Regions from separate parts of the Ewingella sp. S1.OA.A_B6 genome, predicted to be linked through region 1. Evidence: predicted binding sites of a transcription regulator. Region 1 holds the regulator's gene; each other region holds the start of a gene.
The links. The regulator CRP, encoded in region 1, controls carbon source genes, mostly activating them, when cyclic AMP is high. The targets are predictions, from matches to a motif close to ATGTGANNNNNNTCACAT.
Positions count from the first base shown of each region.

Region 1 (4,881 bases):
CGCATCTTTGTGCCATTCATCAGACGCTGTTTCAGGATATCTATACCTGGGCCGGTGAGCTGCGCGAAATGGACATCTACAAAGATGAAACACCTTTCTGCCACTTTGCCTATATCGAAAAAGAGGGTAATGCGCTGATGCAGGCGCTGGAGGACGAAGGCTATCTGGCGGACCTGCCGCTTGATGGACTTTGTAAGAAACTGGCTCACTATTATACCGGTATCAACCTGCTGCACCCGTTTCGTGAAGGGAATGGCCGCGCACAGCGTATCTTCTTCGAGCAACTGATTATTCATGCGGGTTATGATATTCATTGGTCAAAAGTCGGGCAGGAGAGCTGGCTGGAAGCTAATAAAGCGGCGGCGTTCGGTAACGAAAAATTGCTGAAGGATGTCTTCAAGAAAGTTGTCAGTGAAATCGACAGCGGCAACTAGCCACGAAAGTGGGTAGAATCGGCCGGGTACTTTCATCGACTGAAGACCCGGACCGCCATGCTGCTGCTGATCGACAACTACGACTCCTTTACTTATAACCTCTATCAATATTTCTGCGAGCTGGGCGCTGAGGTTTTGGTCAAACGTAACGACCAGCTCAGCCTCGCTGATATTGAACAGTGGGCTCCTTCCCATCTGGTGATCTCCCCTGGCCCTTGTACGCCGGACGACGCCGGAATATCCCTTACGGCAATCACCCATTTTGCCAACCGGTTACCTATCCTCGGTGTCTGCCTTGGGCATCAGGCCATGGCGCAGGCTTTTGGCGGGCAGGTAGTGCGGGCACGTCAGGCGGTTCATGGTAAAACCTCGCCAATTCGTCACACCGGACAGAGTGTTTTCCGTGGTCTTAACAATCCTCTGACCGTGACGCGCTACCATTCGCTGATTGTTGACATCGACAGCCTGCCGGACTGTTTCACGCTCACCGCCTGGACCGAACGCGATGGTCAGCCTGACGAGATCATGGGTATTGCCCACAATCATCTGCCGTTGCACGGTGTGCAGTTCCATCCTGAAAGCATTCTCAGCGAGCAGGGTCACCAGTTGCTGGATAATTTCCTTAAGATTTAGATAGTTAATTCGTGATAATAAATTACTTTTCAAAAAAGCTGGTTTTCGATTGCCTGCGGGTGATTTTTTATGCATATTTTATGACTATATTTTCATATTTAGTTTTGTTTTGAAGATATACTTATAATGGCAATATACTTGTAATGGATTGAAGGGGATGAAGGTAATGGCAGAAAAATCAGCGGTAAGTCGTGACGCTTTTGATCGGGTTATTTTGCCGGTTTATGCACCCGCGCAGTTTATTCCGGTGAAAGGGAAGGGGAGCCGTGTGTGGGACCAGCAGGGCAAAGAGTATGTCGATTTCGCCGGGGGTATTGCGGTGACGGCACTCGGTCATTGCCATCCTGCGCTGGTGAAAGCCTTGCATGAGCAGGGTGAAACTCTGTGGCATGTCAGTAACGTATTTACCAACGAACCCGCACTGCGATTGGCACAGAAGCTTATTGATGCCACCTTTGCCGATCGGGTGTTTTTTGCCAACTCAGGAGCAGAAGCCAACGAAGCCGCTTTCAAGCTGGCGCGCTATTATGCCTCGCACCGCCACAGCCCGTACAAAAGCAAAATCATTGCCTTCCATAATGCATTTCATGGCCGCACGTTGTTTACGGTTTCCGTGGGTGGCCAGCCTAAATATTCAGACGGCTTCGGCCCGAAACCGGCTGACATCGTGCATGTACCGTTCAACGATCTCGACGCGGTGAAAGCTGTCATTGATGATCACACCTGCGCCATTGTGGTTGAACCGGTCCAGGGCGAAGGCGGTGTTACGCCAGCCACTCAGGCATTCTTGCAAGGTTTGCGCGATTTGTGCGATGAGCATCAGGCTTTGCTGGTGTTTGACGAAGTGCAGAGCGGCATGGGACGTAGCGGTAAGCTGTTCAGCTACATGAATTACGGCGTTACCCCGGACATTCTGACCGCGGCCAAAGCGCTCGGCGGCGGTTTCCCGGTCAGCGCCATGTTGGCGACGGAAGACGTGGCCTCGGTGATGGAACCCGGCAAGCATGGCACCACCTACGGCGGAAACCCGTTAGCGTGTGCCGTCGCTGAAGCTGCGCTGGATATCATCAACACGCCAGAGGTTCTGGCTGGCATCGGCGAGCGCCGCGCGGCATTTATTCAGGCATTGGAAGCGATTAATCAGAAATACTGCGTATTCAAAGAATTCCGTGGTCAGGGGTTATTGATTGGTGCTGAGTTATCTGACGCCTATAAAAACCGCGCCAGTGAGTTCCATAAAGCCGCTGCCGACTGCGGCCTGATGATGTTGGTGGCAGGCCCTAACGTCATGCGGTTTGCGCCATCCCTGGTGATTGAGTTCGCAGACATCAGCGAGGGGATGAATCGCTTTGAGGAAGCCATTGGGAAAGTGTTGAGCGCTTGAGGTTTCCCTATTCTCCAATAAAAACGGCGCGACAGTTGCCTGTCGCGCCGTTTTTCAGGGAATCAACGGGTGCCGTAAACGACAATCGTTTTACCGTGAGCGGAGATCAAACTCTGATCTTCCAGCATCTTGAGGATACGGCCAACCGTCTCGCGTGAACAGCCGACGATTTGACCAATTTCCTGACGGGTTATTTTGATCTGCATACCATCCGGGTGGGTCATCGCATCCGGCTGTTTTGCCAGACTCAGCAAAGTTTGCGCGATACGGCCCGTCACGTCGAGGAAGGCGAGGTTACCCACTTTCTCCGAAGTCACTTGCAACCGAGTCGCCATCTGAGCAGAAAGACGCATCAGAATGTCTGGATTAACCTGAATTAACTGGCGGAATTTTTTATAAGAGATTTCAGCCACTTCGCAAGCAGATTTAGCACGAACCCATGCACTACGCTCCTGGCCTTCTTCGAAGAGTCCCAGCTCGCCGATGAAGTCACCTTGGTTCAGGTAGGAAAGTATCATCTCTTTGCCTTCTTCATCTTTAATCAGGACGGCAACCGACCCTTTCACGATGTAGTAGAGCGTTTCGGCTTTTTCACCTTGGTGAATCAGCGTACTTTTGGACGGATATTTATGTATATGACAGTGAGACAGGAACCATTCGAGAGTAGGGTCTGTTTGTGGCTTGCCGAGAACCATTAGTTATTATCCTCTGTTATTATCGCTGCCCAAAATCACAGGGCTCAGAGTTCCCTGTACGGCGTCTTAAAAATGCGCGCCCTTTTAGCATAAGAACTGTCCAGTAATGCTGCAAGCGGGAGTCGGAGTGTAACAGCGTTATAAATGTTGTTAACACCGTGGTTTCATATGAAAACCACAAACCCATCACCGCAATTTACTGAAAAGTATGTATCGGCTCTGTTTGTAGCACAGGTTTGAGCGAGTGTCTTCTGTTGTCTCGCTTCAGCATGATGGCGATCGGGTTACGTTGCTGGTTTTTTCCTAAAAGGGTAGTCTGAGAAGAATTCAGTTTAAATGAAAGCAGCGGGAGTAAGGCATTATGCAGGCACGCGTAAAGTGGGTAGAAGGGCTGACGTTTTTGGGTGAATCTGCGTCAGGTCACCAGGTTTTAATGGACGGTAACGCGGGCGATAAAGCCCCAAGCCCGATGGAGATGTTGCTGATGTCGATGGGCGGTTGCAGCGCCATCGACGTAGTGTCTATCTTGCAAAAGGGCCGCAACGATGTGCAGAACTGCGAAGTCAAACTGACGTCTGAACGCCGTGAGGAAGCACCGAGGCTGTTCACTCATATCAACCTGCACTTTATTGTCACCGGAAAAGAGTTGTCAGATAAAGTGGTTGAGCGCGCGGTGTCCTTGTCGGCTGAAAAATACTGTTCGGTATCTCTGATGCTGGGTAAAGCCGCCTCCATCACTCATAGCTTTGAAGTGGTTGAGCCGGAGTGAGTGACTAAATGCCGCAGTGCTTAGGCGTGCGGCATCTTCCTCACTTAATCTTCTTCCCTTCCATCAGGCGCTGCACCAGTGGTGCCATAATCAGCTCCATCGCCAGCCCCATTTTACCGCCCGGCACCACCAGCGTATTGATGTGCGAGATAAACGAACCTTGCAGCATCGCCAGCAGATAAGGAAAATCTATATCGTCCAGCCCGCGAAAGTGAATCACTACAAAGCTTTCATCCAGTGAAGGGATGGCCTTGGCAGCGAACGGGTTGGAGGTGTCTACCGTCGGTACGCGCTGGAAGTTGATGTGCGTGCGGGAGAACTGTGGGGTGATGTAGTTGATGTAGTCATCCATTGAACGCACCACTGAATCCATGACTGCTTCACGCGAATGGCCCCGTTCACCGGTGTCACGTACCAGTTTCTGGATCCACTCGAGGTTAACAATCGGCACCACGCCGACCAGCAAATCTACCTGAGAGGCGACATCGATTTTGTCGGTCACTACGCCGCCGTGCAGTCCTTCATAGAATAATACGTCGGTCGGTTCTTCCAGTGCCTCCCACGGCGTAAAGGTGCCCGGCACCTGATTATAAGGAACCGCTTCGTCATAAGTATGTAAGTATTTACGGGAACGGCCACTGCCATTTTCACCATACTCTTTGAAGCTTTGTTCCAGTAAACCAAAGTCATTGGCTTCCGGGCCGAAATAGCTGATGTGGCGGCCCAGATCACGAGCTTTACGGATTGCTGCGTCCATTTCCGGGCGGGTAAAGTGGTGAAAACTGTCGCCTTCCAGTTCAGCAGAGCGTAGGCCAAGCTGTTGGAATATCTTACGAAACGCCAGGCTAGTGGTGGTAGTGCCTGCACCGCTCGAACCGGTGACAGCAATCACGGGATGTTTGGCTGACATAGGGCTGATGACTCCATAGTAATGGTGACGCTACTGCGCCCAAAAGTCGTGACAAA
Region 1 covers NZ_JBLJFK010000009.1:14,627-19,507, reverse strand. Annotated here, with positions in the region: gene ACMV8I_RS15760 (putative adenosine monophosphate-protein transferase Fic) at 1-434, shown strand, start outside; gene ACMV8I_RS15755 (aminodeoxychorismate synthase component II) at 492-1,067, shown strand; gene argD (bifunctional acetylornithine/succinyldiaminopimelate transaminase) at 1,234-2,451, shown strand; gene crp (cAMP-activated global transcriptional regulator CRP) at 2,514-3,146, opposite strand; gene ACMV8I_RS15740 (OsmC family protein) at 3,508-3,915, shown strand; gene ACMV8I_RS15735 (phosphoribulokinase) at 3,956-4,825, opposite strand.

Region 2 (4,881 bases), on a different contig from region 1:
TCTATGTCGCTTACACTGGCGGCACCATCGGAATGCAACGATCTGAAAATGGCTACATTCCGGTTTCAGGGCACTTACAACGCCAACTGGCTTTAATGCCTGAGTTCCACCGCCCGGAAATGCCTGAGTTCACCATTCAGGAGTATGTGCCGCTGATGGACTCTTCTGACATGACGCCGGAAGACTGGCAGCATATCGCCGATGATATTCAGGCCAATTACGACCAATATGACGGTTTTGTGATTTTGCACGGCACCGACACGATGGCGTTCACTGCCTCAGCGCTCTCTTTTATGCTGGAAAATCTCGGTAAGCCGGTAATTGTGACAGGGTCACAAATTCCACTTGAGGCATTGCGTTCTGACGGGCAGATCAATCTTCTTAATGCGTTGTACATCGCAGCCAATCATCCGGTCAATGAAGTCACTCTGTTCTTTAACAATCGTTTGTATCGTGGTAACCGCAGCACCAAAGCTCACGCCGATGGTTTCGACGCTTTCGCATCACCCAATCTTGCGCCGCTGCTGGAAGCGGGTATCCATATCCGCCGGCTGTCTACGCCATCGCTACCGGTGGTGGCGGGTACGCTGAAGGTACATGACATCACCCCGCAGCCAATTGGTGTTGTCACGATTTACCCGGGCATTTCTGCTGAGGTGGTACAAAACTTTCTGATGCAGCCCGTTAAAGCGCTTATTCTGCGCTCCTACGGGGTCGGCAATGCACCACAAAAAGGCGACCTGCTGAAAGTGCTAAAAGAGGCATCTGAACGCGGCATCGTGGTAGTCAACCTGACACAATGCATATCGGGTCGGGTCAATATGGGCGGTTACGCCACCGGCAATGCCCTGGCGCATGCCGGTGTGATCAGTGGTTTTGATATGACCGTCGAAGCTGCGCTGACTAAACTCCATTATCTGCTCAGCCAACCGTTATTACCGGAAGAGATCCGTACGTTGATGCAGCAAGACCTGCGCGGCGAGCTAACCGAATAAGGAGTCTTGATGAAAAGCGCTTTGTTATTAGTCGATCTGCAAAATGATTTCTGCCGTGGCGGTGCGCTGGAGGTGAAGGATAGTGATGCGGTGATAAGCGTCGCAAATCAGGCCATCAAGGTCTGTAAGGATCAGGGGATCGACGTGGTGGCTTCACAGGACTGGCATCCGTATAACCACGGCAGTTTTGCTGTAAATGCAGGCACTGAACCATGGACTGCAGGTGAACTCGACGGACTGTCGCAAGTATGGTGGCCAGTACACTGCGTACAGGAGCAGCACGGCGCTGATTTTCATCCGCTACTGCACCGCGATGCCATTGACTATGTGGTACGCAAAGGCCAAAACGCCGGAATTGATAGTTATAGCGCGTTCTTCGATAACGGCCACCGTGCTCCAACCACACTGCATGGCTGGCTACAGCAGCAGCAGATTGAACAGGTGTTGGTAATGGGTCTGGCGACCGATTATTGCGTCAAATTTACGGTGCTGGACGCACTGGAATTGGGCTACCAGGTGTCACTGTTGGTTGAAGGGTGCCGGGGGGTAAATATTTCTCCACAAGATAGTCAGCAGGCTATAGAAGAAATGCAGCGTGCCGGCGCGACAGTGCTTGCACTGGACTAAACGACTTTACTCTTTCGACAGAATGTACAAGGGCGCAATCAAGCGCCCTTGGTGTCGGGATCTACTCAGGTTTAATACGGATTAATGTTTCCTGCGCAAATTGCTGCTTCAGTTCCTGCTTCGACTTGGTGACAATCTGCCCGTCAGTGCCAATACTCATATGCTGAGCATCACTATTATGGCGCGCCTGGTACAGCATCACCATCTGTAAGCTGTTGTCTTTTTGCTCCGATGTCAGCGCTACGCCATCAGGCCACTTTCCCAACTCGACTGCCTGCGACAGGCGCTGATAAATCTCCGGCGTCATCACGCCGACCAACTCATTAATTTCCATCAACAGCTCTCTTCATCTCGGCTGATTATTCACCTAAGGATGAATAATGGCTGAATCGATTTTGTCGTTTAAATTACATGCCCATTAACACTCAACCGGCCGTTGTGTCACCGTTCTCGCCATCGGTGAAACTCATTGACGCGGAATTGACACAATAGCGGTCACCCGTAGGCTCTGGGCCGTCAGGGAAGACGTGACCGAGGTGGGCACCGCAGTTGGCACAGCGAATCTCAACCCTTTCCATATTGTGTGTATTATCAGTGAGATAATTAATTGCGTCATGGGTGACCGGTTGATAAAAACTTGGCCAGCCACATCCGGAGTCAAACTTGGTATCGGAGTAGAACAGCGGTGAGTTGCAAACCAGACAATGGTAGATCCCATCGCGCTTGTTATGCAGTAGTTTACCGGAGTACGGACGTTCAGTTCCGTGCTCTTGAGTCACATAATGTTGTACTTCAGTGAGTTGCACTTGCGGAGTCGGTTCTTTGGGTTCATTGGCCATGGTTGTCATTCTCTGCCAGGTAGGGAAATCAACTAAAATAACAGCTAATAATAACAAAAAATTAACAACGAGTCTGCCTGTTTTGGCTTAAACTGTGTGCCATCGGCGTTAAGTAAGAACAGTGTGCGACATAAATCACATATTTGTTGTTACTGCACTTTATATTCGGCATATCGTCCCCATGTAGGTTATAGCCGATTAAAAAACGGAATGTGCAATATCAGAGCAAAAGTGAGTCTGAGCTTTGACTTACAGCAAGAATTGACACGATTCCGCTTGACGCTCAGCGAGGTTTTTGTAATTTTACAACCAACCTTTTATTCACTAAAAAATAGCTGGTGGAATATATGACTATCAAAGTAGGTATCAACGGTTTTGGCCGTATCGGCCGCATTGTTTTCCGTGCTGCTCAAGAACGTTCTGACATTGAGATCGTAGCAATCAACGATCTGTTAGACGCTGAATACATGGCATACATGCTGAAGTACGACTCAACACATGGCCGTTTTAACGGCACCGTTGAAGTTAAAGACGGTCATCTGGTTGTTAATGGCAAAACCATCCGTGTTACTGCTGAGCGTGACCCAGCTAACCTGAAATGGAACGAAGTTAACGTTGACGTTGTTGCTGAAGCTACTGGCTTGTTCCTGGATGATGCTACTGCACGTAAACACATTGCAGCTGGCGCGAAGAAAGTTGTTCTGACGGGTCCATCTAAAGATGACACCCCTATGTTCGTTATGGGCGTAAACCATAAAGAATATAAAGGTCAGGAAATCGTTTCTAACGCATCTTGCACCACTAACTGCCTTGCACCACTGGCTAAAGTTATCAACGACAACTTTGGTATCGTTGAAGCCCTGATGACCACTGTTCATGCAACTACCGCAACGCAGAAAACTGTCGATGGCCCGTCTCATAAAGACTGGCGCGGCGGCCGTGGCGCATCTCAGAACATTATCCCTTCTTCTACCGGTGCAGCTAAAGCAGTAGGTAAAGTTATTCCTGCTCTGAACGGTAAACTGACGGGTATGGCATTCCGCGTTCCAACTCCTAACGTATCTGTAGTTGACCTGACTGCACGTCTGGAAAAAGGCGCGTCTTACAAAGATATCTGCGCAGTAATCAAAAAAGCAGCGTCTGAAGGCGACCTGAAAGGCGTTCTGGGCTACACCGAAGACGACGTTGTTTCTACCGATTTCAACGGTGAAAAACTGACGTCTGTGTTTGATGCTAAAGCAGGTATCGCGCTGAACGACAACTTTGTGAAACTGGTTGCCTGGTACGATAACGAAACTGGCTACTCAAACAAAGTTCTGGATCTGATTTCACACATCTCCAAATAATTGGCCGATGTGATGAACTGATTGAAGGGCGACGTCAAGTCGCCCTTTTGCTTTCTGCATAACAGTAAGCACCAAAGGTCAGTGAAGCAGCCGTTCATCACCGGTCTGGATTTATAATAAAATCACAGGACCCATCTCATGACAGCACAACTATTTACCCTTCCCGTTTTGAAAACCATTACGCCGGTGATCAGCCAGCGTCAGATTGATGAATTACCCGTTCTGGTGATCGACCATCCTAAAGTACGCGCAGCCATTACCCTGCAAGGTGCACATCTACTGGCCTATCAGCCACAGGGTGAACAGCCAGTATTGTGGATGAGCAGCGAATCTGCGTTTAAAAATGGCGTGGCTATTCGCGGTGGCGTACCGATTTGCTGGCCATGGTTTGGCCCGGCTGGCCAACCTTCCCATGGTTTTGCACGCATTCTTGCGTGGGAGTTGACCTCTCATCAGGAAAATGAGCAAGGCGTAGAACTGATTCTGACCTTGAAACAGAGCGCGGAGACCCTCAAGCTATGGCCGCATGATTTCACCCTCACCGCCCGCTTTGAGCTTGGCGCCGAGTGCCATATTGAGCTGGAATCAGACGGTGATTTTGAAACGACCAGTGCGCTGCACGCTTATTTCAATATTGGCGATATCGATAAAGTAAAAGTGTCAGGGTTGGGTAGAAACTACATAGATAAAGTGGATGGTGGCAAAACAGCCCAGCAACAAGGTGCATTGACTTTCAATGGCCAGACTGACCGCATCTTTACTACGCCGGAGGCCACCAGTCTGATTATCGACTCTTCACTGGAACGAACCTTGGTGATAGAACATCATTTCAACAGTGATGTGGTGGCCTGGAATCCAGGTGCCGAACTGTCCGCAAGCATGAAAGATATGGCTGATAACAGCTACAAAACCATGGTTTGTGTTGAAACAGCTAGCGTGAGCGCACCACAAAAAAGCACCTCAGCTACACCAGCGAAACTGGCAATGACCATCAGCCAGCGATAGTTGCCTTTCCATACTGTTATTCCACGCACCACAAATGTGCAAATGGGGCATAAAGCCCCATTAAGTCAC
Region 2 covers NZ_JBLJFK010000001.1:1,009,461-1,014,341, reverse strand. Annotated here, with positions in the region: gene ansA (asparaginase) at 1-995, shown strand, start outside; gene pncA (bifunctional nicotinamidase/pyrazinamidase) at 1,005-1,622, shown strand; gene ACMV8I_RS04885 (YeaC family protein) at 1,684-1,956, opposite strand; gene msrB (peptide-methionine (R)-S-oxide reductase MsrB) at 2,048-2,461, opposite strand; gene gapA (glyceraldehyde-3-phosphate dehydrogenase) at 2,809-3,807, shown strand; gene ACMV8I_RS04870 (D-hexose-6-phosphate mutarotase) at 3,946-4,812, shown strand.
Region 2: msrB (peptide-methionine (R)-S-oxide reductase MsrB) is a predicted target of CRP. The motif match lies at 2,585-2,602, and genes of this name have one in related genera.

Region 3 (4,881 bases), on a different contig from region 1:
GCCCAGACCCTGTTGTAGGCGTTGGCTGGCGACGGCGATACGCAGTTGTTCGTGGTAGTCGCGCACGCTGATCCCCAGATGCTGCTTGAAAAGGCGGGTGAGGTGTCGGCTGCTGACATGGGATTTGGCGGCGACCTCTTCTACCTGCCATGAAGATTCCGGCTCAGCGGCCATCAGGTTTTGCGCGCGGTGTACGGCTGGATGTAGGTGATTACGGTAGCGCAGCCACGGCGACAGTTGTGGGTCATCGCCTGCGCGGCGGAAATAGACCACCATCTCGCGGGCGACATCCAGCGCAGCCTGCGCACCCAAACGGCTGGAAATAATGTGCAGTGCAAGATCGATACCTGCCGTGATCCCGGCGCTGGTCAGTACAAAACGGTCTTCGACGAAAATCCGGTTATCTTTCACCTGCGCGGTCGGCACCTGCTGACGCAGACGGGCGATCACGTCATGATGAGTGGTGCACTGGTAGCCATCGAGTAGACCGGCCTGACCGGCCAGCAGGCTGCCGGAGCAGATACACACCAGCGTCAGATCGCCCCGTTCGATAGCGGTTTTTTGCAGGCTCAGCCAGTCGCGTGTGATCATAGCGACTGGGCTGACGAAGTTTTCTGCGGAATGCTCAACGCCGGGCACAATGACAATGCTGTCCGCCGCAAGACGATCCGGCAGCGGTTGCAGCCGCCCGACGACCAGACCGGTAGACATTTCGGCCTCCGTCTGCGGGCTGATGTAGTGCAGCCGAAACTGCCCGGCCAACCGTAACGCTTCTGCTGGACCGGCCAGGTCGAGCGCCATGACGCCCGGCAGCGTAACGAAATAGATGTCTTGCGCCATAGAAGTCTCTTTATTACATAGGCTACCAAAACATCATCTTCACACAGCCAGGTCGAGTTCCGCCAGCGCGCCGTCAACGTCGGTAATGGTCGCGAAGCGATCGGCCAGCACCAGTTCGGTATGGCGCTTGATGGCCGCGGTAGAAAACACTTCGCCGTCGGCGTGTGCCATCGGGAAGGTCATAGTGGCTTCGGTCACGAACGTCACTTTATATCCGGTGTCCGACGCCACGCGGGTCGTGGTTTCGCAGCACTGTTCGGTGCGCAGGCCGGCGATGATCAAATGCGTAATACCTTGTTCGCGCAGCCATGTGTCCAGACCGGACTCCAGCAGCGCATTGTGCACGTGCTTGTGAACCGTTTTTTGTGGCGTGTGGCTGAGGAAGGTCATCGGCGTCACCAATCCGGACTCCAGCGAAAACACACCTTCGGGATTAACGTGAAACACATCTACGATCGGGATATTACGCGTCTGGCAGCCGTCAATCAGGCGGCTAAGCGCACGCTGAAATGCAGGAAGGTCGTCTTCCTGCCAGAAAGGGCGATGCTCGAATGAGCGTTGAACATCGATATTTAACAGGGCACTTTTAGTCATTTTCGGACTCCATCTGGTAAGTGTGAAACCAGTGTGCGCCAGAAATAATGATGGAAGAATGCCAAAAACGGACACGATAGTGACCGGGGCGGACGACCTGCGCCGCCCGCCGTCAGATCAGCATTTTTGATCGGCACGCCAGTGGTGATAATCGATATGATCGGCCTGGAAATTGGTGGCTTCGGCGTTGCCTGTCAGACGGTAGGCCAGCTGGAAAGCAAAATCGAACGCCAATCCTAAGCCTTTACCGCTGAGCAAATTACTGTCTTCGACGAAGCGCTGATTCACATATACGCCATCGTTGACGTCTTGGTATAAATCGCCGGAACAGACATAACGTCGCCCTTTTAACAGGCCGTTACCGCCCAGCACGCGCGCGGCCGCAGAACACAGCGGACAAATCAGTTTACCGGCCTCGTCGTGGCGGCGGACAAATTCCACCACCTCTTTGCTGGCCGCCAGCGCCATTGAGCCTTCCGGTCCACCAGGCATCACCACCGCATCAAACAGGCGGTCGCCTTGTGCGCTCAGTCGCTGATTGGCCTGCATCTGAATACCGTGATAACTGCGCAGGGTCTGGTCTTCCTGACAGGCCAGCGTTGTGACCTGAATCTCCAGCCGCTCCAGAATATCGAGCACGATCACCGCTTCGCCTTCTTCAAATCCATCAGCCAGCAGCAATGCGACCTGTTTCTTCGCGTTGTCCTTTTGCATAAAAAATGTCCTCGTGAAAGTAAAAATCAGGAGGACATCATAAAATGAAACGATGTTTTAATATTGTGAGTAAAGTTGCAGACTAGAAAACCAACTGCACTTTTGATGCTTTAGATTTATCCAGTGCGAACTCCAGCGCTTCCACCAAATTCTCCTGTGGGAACTCGGCGGAGAGCAGCGGCATAGGATCGACGGTTTTATTCGCCAGCCACTCTACTGCCGTGTTGAACTCTTCGGTGAAGCGGAAGCTGCCGACCCAGTTAATCTCTTTGGCAATCAGCATCATCAGCGGGAAATCATTCACCACCGGCCCCATACCGACCTGCACCAGCGTGCCGCGCGCACGGGTCACTTCCAGACAGCGGCGGATGGAAGAAGGGTGGCCGGAGGCATCGAAGGACACATCGAAAAAGCCTTTCTCAGCCTGGTAGGCGGAGAAATCGCCCTGTGCGGCGTCCAGTGCTTTACTTGCCCCGACCGCCAGCGCCAGTGTACGGCAGCGCTCACTTGGGTCGGTTACGATGATTTCAGCAGCGCCCTTTGCCTTAGCGGCCAGCACAATCAGACAACCAATCGGGCCGACACCGGAAACAAACACGGTTTTTCCCTGAATATCTCCGGCCTGATTGACGGCGTGGATCGCGACCGCCAGCGGCTCGGCGAATACCATCAGGCGGTCGCTGACCTTGCTATCAAAGGGAATACACTGGCTGCTGTCGACGATTTTATACTGTGTGAATGCGCCGTTGATGTGCGGGAAGTACATCGCGCTGCCGAAGAATTTCATGGTGGTGCACTGGTTCTCATCGCCGGACAGACAGTATTTACAGGCCTTGCATGGTTTGCTGGGGTTGAGTGCCACTTTTTGGCCCGGTTTCAGGCGGTCTGTATCCGATTGCTCGACCACGCCGACCACTTCATGGCCCAGTACCATGGCTTCACGCACTTTAAAATCGCCGACCTGACCGTGTTCATAATAGTGCAGGTCCGAGCCACAGATACCGCCACGGGTAACTTTGACCAGCGTTCCCTGGCCCTGGTAATCAATCGTCTGATCGACCACGGAGACATCTTTTTTACCGGTGACGACGCAGGATTGGGTGTCAATATTCATCATTTTCACTCTTTATTTGACGCCGTGACGACAGCATTTACGGCAGGTTAGGCATCAGTAAAGAGGGTTTGTCCGGACAGAAATGTGATCAAAGTCACTTTAAGCCGTGTTACGAAAAACTGTTACTCAGAACTTGAACGACCTCAACTTTTACACCGTTCTTTGGCGCGAGTAACTCAGAATAAAGTGCGTGATCACCCCACCCACCAAACCCCAGAAGGCTGAACCGATGCCGAGCAGCGAAAGACCTGAAGCGGTGATCAGGAAGGTGACGATGGCGGCATCGCGCTGACTCTCTTCAGCCAGTGCGCGGTGTAAGCTGCCGGAAATTGTCCCCAGCAGTGCCAGCCCGGCGATGGTGTGAATTAGCGGCGTCGGCAATGCGGTAAATAGCATGCCAATCGAGCCGCCAAACAGACCGGCCAGCAGATAGAATCCTCCCGCTGCCACGGCTGCGATATAGCGTTTTTTGGGATCAGGATGCACATCTTCCCCCATGCAAATTGCGGCAGTAATGGCGGCAATACAGAAGGTAAAACCGCCGAACGGTGCCAAAACCAACGCAGTCAGCGCCGTCCATGAAATAAGAGGGGACACCGGCAGGTTATAGCCGTGCGCTTTCAGGGTGGCAATGCCGGGCGCATTTTGCGATGCCATAGTGACGACAAAAAACGGAATACCAATACCCAGCAGCGCAGAGAGCGTGAAGTGCGGCATGATGAATTCTGGCATCGCAAACGCCATGCTCTGGCCCTGATCCTGTGAGGCGATTTCCCCCTGCCACGCCGCGACAATTAGCCCGACAGCCAGCGTCAGGACAATCGCGTAGCGTGGGAGCAGGCGGCGGGCCAGCAAATACACCAGACACATCGCGCCCGCCAGCGGAAAATTGCTTTGCAGCGAAGTGAAAGCATCCAGCCCGAAGCGCAGCAAAATGCCGCCAAGCATCGCTGCCGACAGCGCTTGCGGAATATATTTCATCAGGCGAGCGAACAGGCCGGTTACGCCGCATAACAGAATCAGCCCGGTGGCGAAAATAAATACCCCGATGGCGTCGTTAATTGAGGTGCCGGGCAGGCTGGTGACCAGTAGCGCCGCACCGGGTGTTGACCAGGCCGTGACCACCGGTGTGCGGTACCAGAGCGATAGCCCGATGGATGTTATACCCATTCCAAGGCCCAGCATCGTCAGCCAACTGCCGATTTGCGCCACGCTGGCACCCGCTGCCTCGGCAGCCTGGAAAATAATCGCCGCCGAACTGGTGTAACCGACCATCACCGCGACAAAGCCGGCGAGCACGGCGGAAAAGGTGAAATCCTTTAAATGGGAATTCATGATTGAAAATCCTTCTGGTCAGGCGACGACGGCGGTATTCTGTTGTGCGTTATAGCGCACAGGTACTGCGCTCAACATATCACTGTGCGTTATAACGCACAACACCCATTCAGGTTGCTGAATGAAGGAAGCCCTATGCAAGAACTCGCCCAACGGATCGGCAGGCAACTTAAAACGGTGCGCGCTGAACGCGGCTGGAGTCTCAGCCAAACGGCGGAAAAAACCGGCGTGAGCAAGGCCATGCTCGGCCAGATTGAGCGTGGGGAATCCAGCCCGACGGTGGC
Region 3 covers NZ_JBLJFK010000011.1:23,363-28,243, reverse strand. Annotated here, with positions in the region: gene ACMV8I_RS17090 (GlxA family transcriptional regulator) at 1-840, opposite strand, end outside; gene ACMV8I_RS17085 (cysteine hydrolase family protein) at 880-1,434, opposite strand; gene ACMV8I_RS17080 (DJ-1/PfpI family protein) at 1,552-2,148, opposite strand; gene idnD (L-idonate 5-dehydrogenase) at 2,231-3,262, opposite strand; gene ACMV8I_RS17070 (benzoate/H(+) symporter BenE family transporter) at 3,413-4,597, opposite strand; gene ACMV8I_RS17065 (helix-turn-helix domain-containing protein) at 4,733-4,881, shown strand, end outside.
Region 3: idnD (L-idonate 5-dehydrogenase) is a predicted target of CRP. The motif match lies at 3,345-3,362, and genes of this name have one in related genera.

Region 4 (4,881 bases), on a different contig from region 1:
ACGCATAACGTCTCAGAATTTAGTAAACAGATCGAAATGATAGTGATTATCGTTAATTACTGCAATTACCCGGTAACGTTACATCTCCTTCTCCCAACGCTAATTGCATCAGTACCGTGTCAATCCAACGGCCATGCTTGAAGCCCACGCTTTTCAACGTGCCTATGATCTCAAACCCCAGTGACTTATGTAGTCTGATTGACCCCAAATTACTGCTGTTGCCAACGTTGGCAATCATCTGACGCCAGCCGTCCTCAGTCGCCCGTTTTATCGCTTCCCGCATCAAGAGTTTACCGATTCCCTTACCCTGATGGTTTTCGCCGATATATACCGACCCTTCGCAGGTAAAACGGTAGGCATAACGTGGTCGGTAAGGTGCAAGATAGCTGTAGCCCAGCACCTGACACTCTCGTTTAGCGACCAGATACGGCAGGCCTTTATCGAGAATATTTTCGCGCCGTGACAGCATTTCAGTTAGCGTGGGCGGTTCCGTTTCAAAAGAGGCAATTCCGTGGGTCACATGATGAGCGTAAATCTGCTGGATTTGCGCCATATCAGCAATGCTTGCATCGTGCAGCCTGATGGTTTCACCCGGTGAAACAGACATATTCTTTCTCTTCGTCAATGAATGAGGTTTCAATTGTTAAAGAAAGAATATTCCTGAGTCAGTAAATTGGATAATAAGTAAAACTTATCTCTGGTTTTTTACCGGGTGACTGTTGAGATGTGCTCAATAAAAAATCGCTTTGCCGGATTTTGGCATCAAGTTTGTGGATTCACGCGTTATCACTGAGTTTTTTACCCGAAAACGGCTACACTGGAGGACACTTTCCTCACACGGATGCCCGTAAATGAAAAGATTGACTCAGCAAGATATGACGGAAAGCGAACAGCGCGAACTTAAAACGCTGCTCGACCAGAGCCGCAAAGCCCAGGGGCGCGACCTGACTAACTCCGAAACCAACAGAATTAAAGACAACTACATCGACAAACTCATGGAAGAGAAAGAGAAAGTTGCCGCCAAAGCACGCGCAGAAAAACGCCGTGCAAAAGCTGTTCCCAGCACGTCTGCGACCTATGACTGGACCGCCAGAACACATCCACGTGGCCGTCGTTAAAAGATTCAAAACGGGCTCAGTGGAACGCTGAGCCCGTCCGTGGATTCAGCGCTTATCATTCAATGATGTAAAGCCCTGCGTTCCATCCCTTTCCATCGGCACCGCTAATCCATACTCACAGCTTATGCTAATTGCTCGTTTTTAAAATGCAGCAGCGACAAGTCGATATATTTCGCCATATCACGGGATTCCGCACGCGGTAAATAGGGAATTTCACCGAGTAACGGCGCAGGTATATTATTACTAATGGCATCGATCGTTTCCTGATAATGAGAAAGGCACGGATTGATTCGATTTGCCACCCAGCCCACCAAAGGCAAACCATCGTTAATGATCGCCTGAGCGCTTAATAATGCATGGCTAACACAGCCTTCCTGAATACCAACCACCAAGATGACCGGTATATTTTGCTGACGAACCCAATCAGAATAAAAACGATCCGGAGTGATCAGTGTTTTCCAGCCATCACAGCCTTCAACGACCACGGCATCCCCCCCTTCAAGCATAAAATTCAAACCTGACGTCATTATTTCAAAAATATTTTCAGGAATATTACTGACGTAAATATCTTCATCTAATAAAGCTAACGGTGTTATTTTTTCGTAAGGATAAGAAATAGTTGAGGAGTTTTGCAGCGTTACCGCGTCTTTATTTCGGATACCGTCTGCCAACTCCTGGCTTCCTGTGGCGACAGGTTTATAGCCCAATGCACACTTACCTTGCGCTGCCATGGCCTGAAGCAAAGCACGAGTGACGATGGTTTTACCTACACGAGCATCCGTACCCGTGACGAAAAAGTGCGTTAACATGAAATTCAGACTCCGGGATCTCTCCGTTTAACTAAGAAATTACCTCCGACTGGAGGGTCAGAGACAAAGTGATAGGTTCAAAGTTTAGGCGATAGGATACGAGAACGATTTGCGTTAGCGCAATGTTTTGGTTGCTGAGATGAATAATCAGGGAAATAATATTTCTATTACTTTTAATATAAACTCTACATGTTAATTCATGGCGATAATTAACCCTGCAATAACGTAATTAACAATGAGCCATTATACAGTGCATCTTTGACCAATGCGGCACCGGGCATTGTTCCCTGGTTATAGAACTCTGTCGATTCTAGTTTGATATTTTCACTATAAGAAGGCAGCGATTGTTGCTGAATACAGGACATAATCGCCGGATGCAGAATCTCTTTGGCGAAATTGAGTGGTGAACCAATCAGGACTTTTTCAGGATTAAATAAATTCACCATGATTGCCAGTATTCGCCCCACGCTATGGCCGACACTGACTATGACATCGCGGGCCAATTGATCGCCTTGGTTAGCGGCCTCACACACGGCTTCGACAGTCAGCGGCACCCCCTGCAAACTAGAACCGGCGGCGGTCACCAGACGCTGACGAACCAGGTCAAGAATATTGTCAATACTGGCCACGGTTTCCAGACAACCATGGTTGCCGCAGTAACAGCGCTTGCCGTAGGGGTCAACCTGAGTGTGGCCTATCTCAACCACACTGCTGCTGCCCGCGTGTAAAACACGCCCACCGGTTATCACTCCTGCTCCGACGTTGTGGTCAATCACTACCTGAATGACATTCTTACAACCCCGGGACGCACCATACAGCGCCTCCGCCATGGTCCAGGCACCGATATCATGCTGCACAAACACCGGCAAACCGGTGTGTGCGCCGAGTGTACTACCCAGCGGCATTTCATTTACGTCAGCATAAAATGGCATACGGTGAACCACGCCAGAGCGGGCGTTGATCATGCCGGGTAAAGTGATGGCGATCGCCGTGAGACGTTCGAGTTTGTTCTGATAGCGGATAAAAAATCGATCAATCTCGCCGATAATACGGTCAAGTAGCGGTAATTCAGCATCTGCGGGAAGCGGTAGCACGTCTTCAACCACCAGTTTACTGCTGAGATCGCGTAAACCAAGGGTAATAAAGCCCAGACTGATACGTGCAGAAAGGTAGTGCCAGGCTTCAGTATCCAGCATCAGACCAATGGCCGGACGCCCACGGCTACCGGGGTCCTGAAACTCAGTTTCCTTAACCAGGTGCGCCTGCAATAATTCACGGACAATTTTGGTAATACTGGCGGGAGCAAGCTGCGCTTTTTTAGACAGCTCGATACGCGAAACTGGCCCAAACTGATCGATCAGCCGGTAAACAACACCGATATTGGTTTGCTTGATTTGATCAATGTGTCCGGGTAGCCCATCAGGGTTCACAGGAGAAACTCCGTTATTTTTCGCGCTTCAAAATAAAGATTAATGGGTATGTTGAGGTTTTTGCCATATGTCGTCAACTATTTGATTCGTTATGTGATTTAGTGCACATATTGGTCAGAAACTTGATAGTAATCGAATGGAAAAACAGCAGTTTCATGGCCATTCGACCCGCCTCATTAATTTCACAAATGATTTAGCAACAGCAACAATGGCGCCAATAGCGATGAGTTTACATCCAAACATAAGCATATTTACTTCCGGATAGATTAGACAAAGTAAGTCGTCCTGTTAAAATTTTCATACATTTACAACTTTAGTTGTATGAAATGCGTTTGCTAAGGATCTTAAGTGACTACCACCGGACGTCAGTCTGCTGTATCAGATTCCAGCCATCTTTCGGTCAATCAGCACAATTCGGTTAACGATGACCCAATACTCTCTGTCACATCCTATTCTGCGCGGTCTAAAAAGCCGTTCATCAAACGCGGCACGCCGCAGTTTATTCGGGTGACGCTTGCACTGTTTTCGGCCGGTCTGGCGACCTTCGCTCTGCTGTATTGCGTGCAACCCATTTTACCCGTGCTGTCACATGACTTCGGCGTGTCTCCGGCCAACAGCAGTCTATCGCTGTCATTGTCGACCGGTCTGATGGCGATAGGTTTACTTTTTACCGGGCCGGTCTCCGACGCTGTTGGGCGTAAATCGGTCATGGTGGTCGCGCTGATGCTGGCGGCAATCTGTACGCTGATTTGTGCATTTATGCAAAGCTGGAACGGTATATTACTGATGCGCGCACTTGTGGGTCTATCCCTCAGCGGCGTTGCCGCAGTTGCTATGACCTATCTGAGTGAAGAGATCCACCCCAGCGTGGTGGCCTTCTCGATGGGCCTTTATATCAGCGGTAACTCGATCGGTGGTATGAGCGGGCGTCTGGTCAGCGGCGTGCTGACCGATTTTTTTTCATGGCGTATTGCGGTGGCAGTCGTCGGGCTGTTTGCGCTGGCGTCAGCCATCATGTTTTGGCGTATTTTGCCGCCGTCGAAACATTTTCGTGCCAGCTCTCTGAAACCCCGGAAAATGTTGATTAATTTTAAGCTACATTGGCGCGACAGAGGGTTGCCAATGTTGTTTGCCGAAGGTTTTTTATTGATGGGCAGCTTCGTTACCCTATTTAACTACATAGGTTATCGACTGCTCAGTTCGCCCTATTATCTTAGCCAAGCGGTGGTTGGCCTGATCTCAGTGGTTTACCTGATGGGCACCTACAGTTCGCCAAAGGCGGGTGCGCTGACCGGTGTTTATGGCCGTGGCCCGGTATTGATGGGTTCTACCGCGCTGATGTTGATCGGGATCCTGATCACTGCATTCTCACCCGTGTGGGCGATTTTCATCGGCATGATTTTAGTCACCGGTGGTTTTTTTGCTGCCCATTCTGTAGCGAGCGGCTGGATTGGGCGCCGCGCCCGTCGTGCCAGAGGTCAGGCATCGTCACTCTATTTATTCTCCTACTACGCCGGTTCTAGC
Region 4 covers NZ_JBLJFK010000001.1:1,027,462-1,032,342, reverse strand. Annotated here, with positions in the region: gene ACMV8I_RS04970 (ABC transporter substrate-binding protein) at 1-6, opposite strand, end outside; gene ACMV8I_RS04965 (GNAT family N-acetyltransferase) at 53-607, opposite strand; gene ACMV8I_RS04960 (YjbD family protein) at 852-1,118, shown strand; gene bioD (dethiobiotin synthase) at 1,241-1,927, opposite strand; gene mlc (sugar metabolism global transcriptional regulator Mlc) at 2,137-3,357, opposite strand; gene ACMV8I_RS04945 (MFS transporter) at 3,790-4,881, shown strand, end outside.
Region 4: mlc (sugar metabolism global transcriptional regulator Mlc) is a predicted target of CRP. The motif match lies at 3,449-3,466, and genes of this name have one in related genera.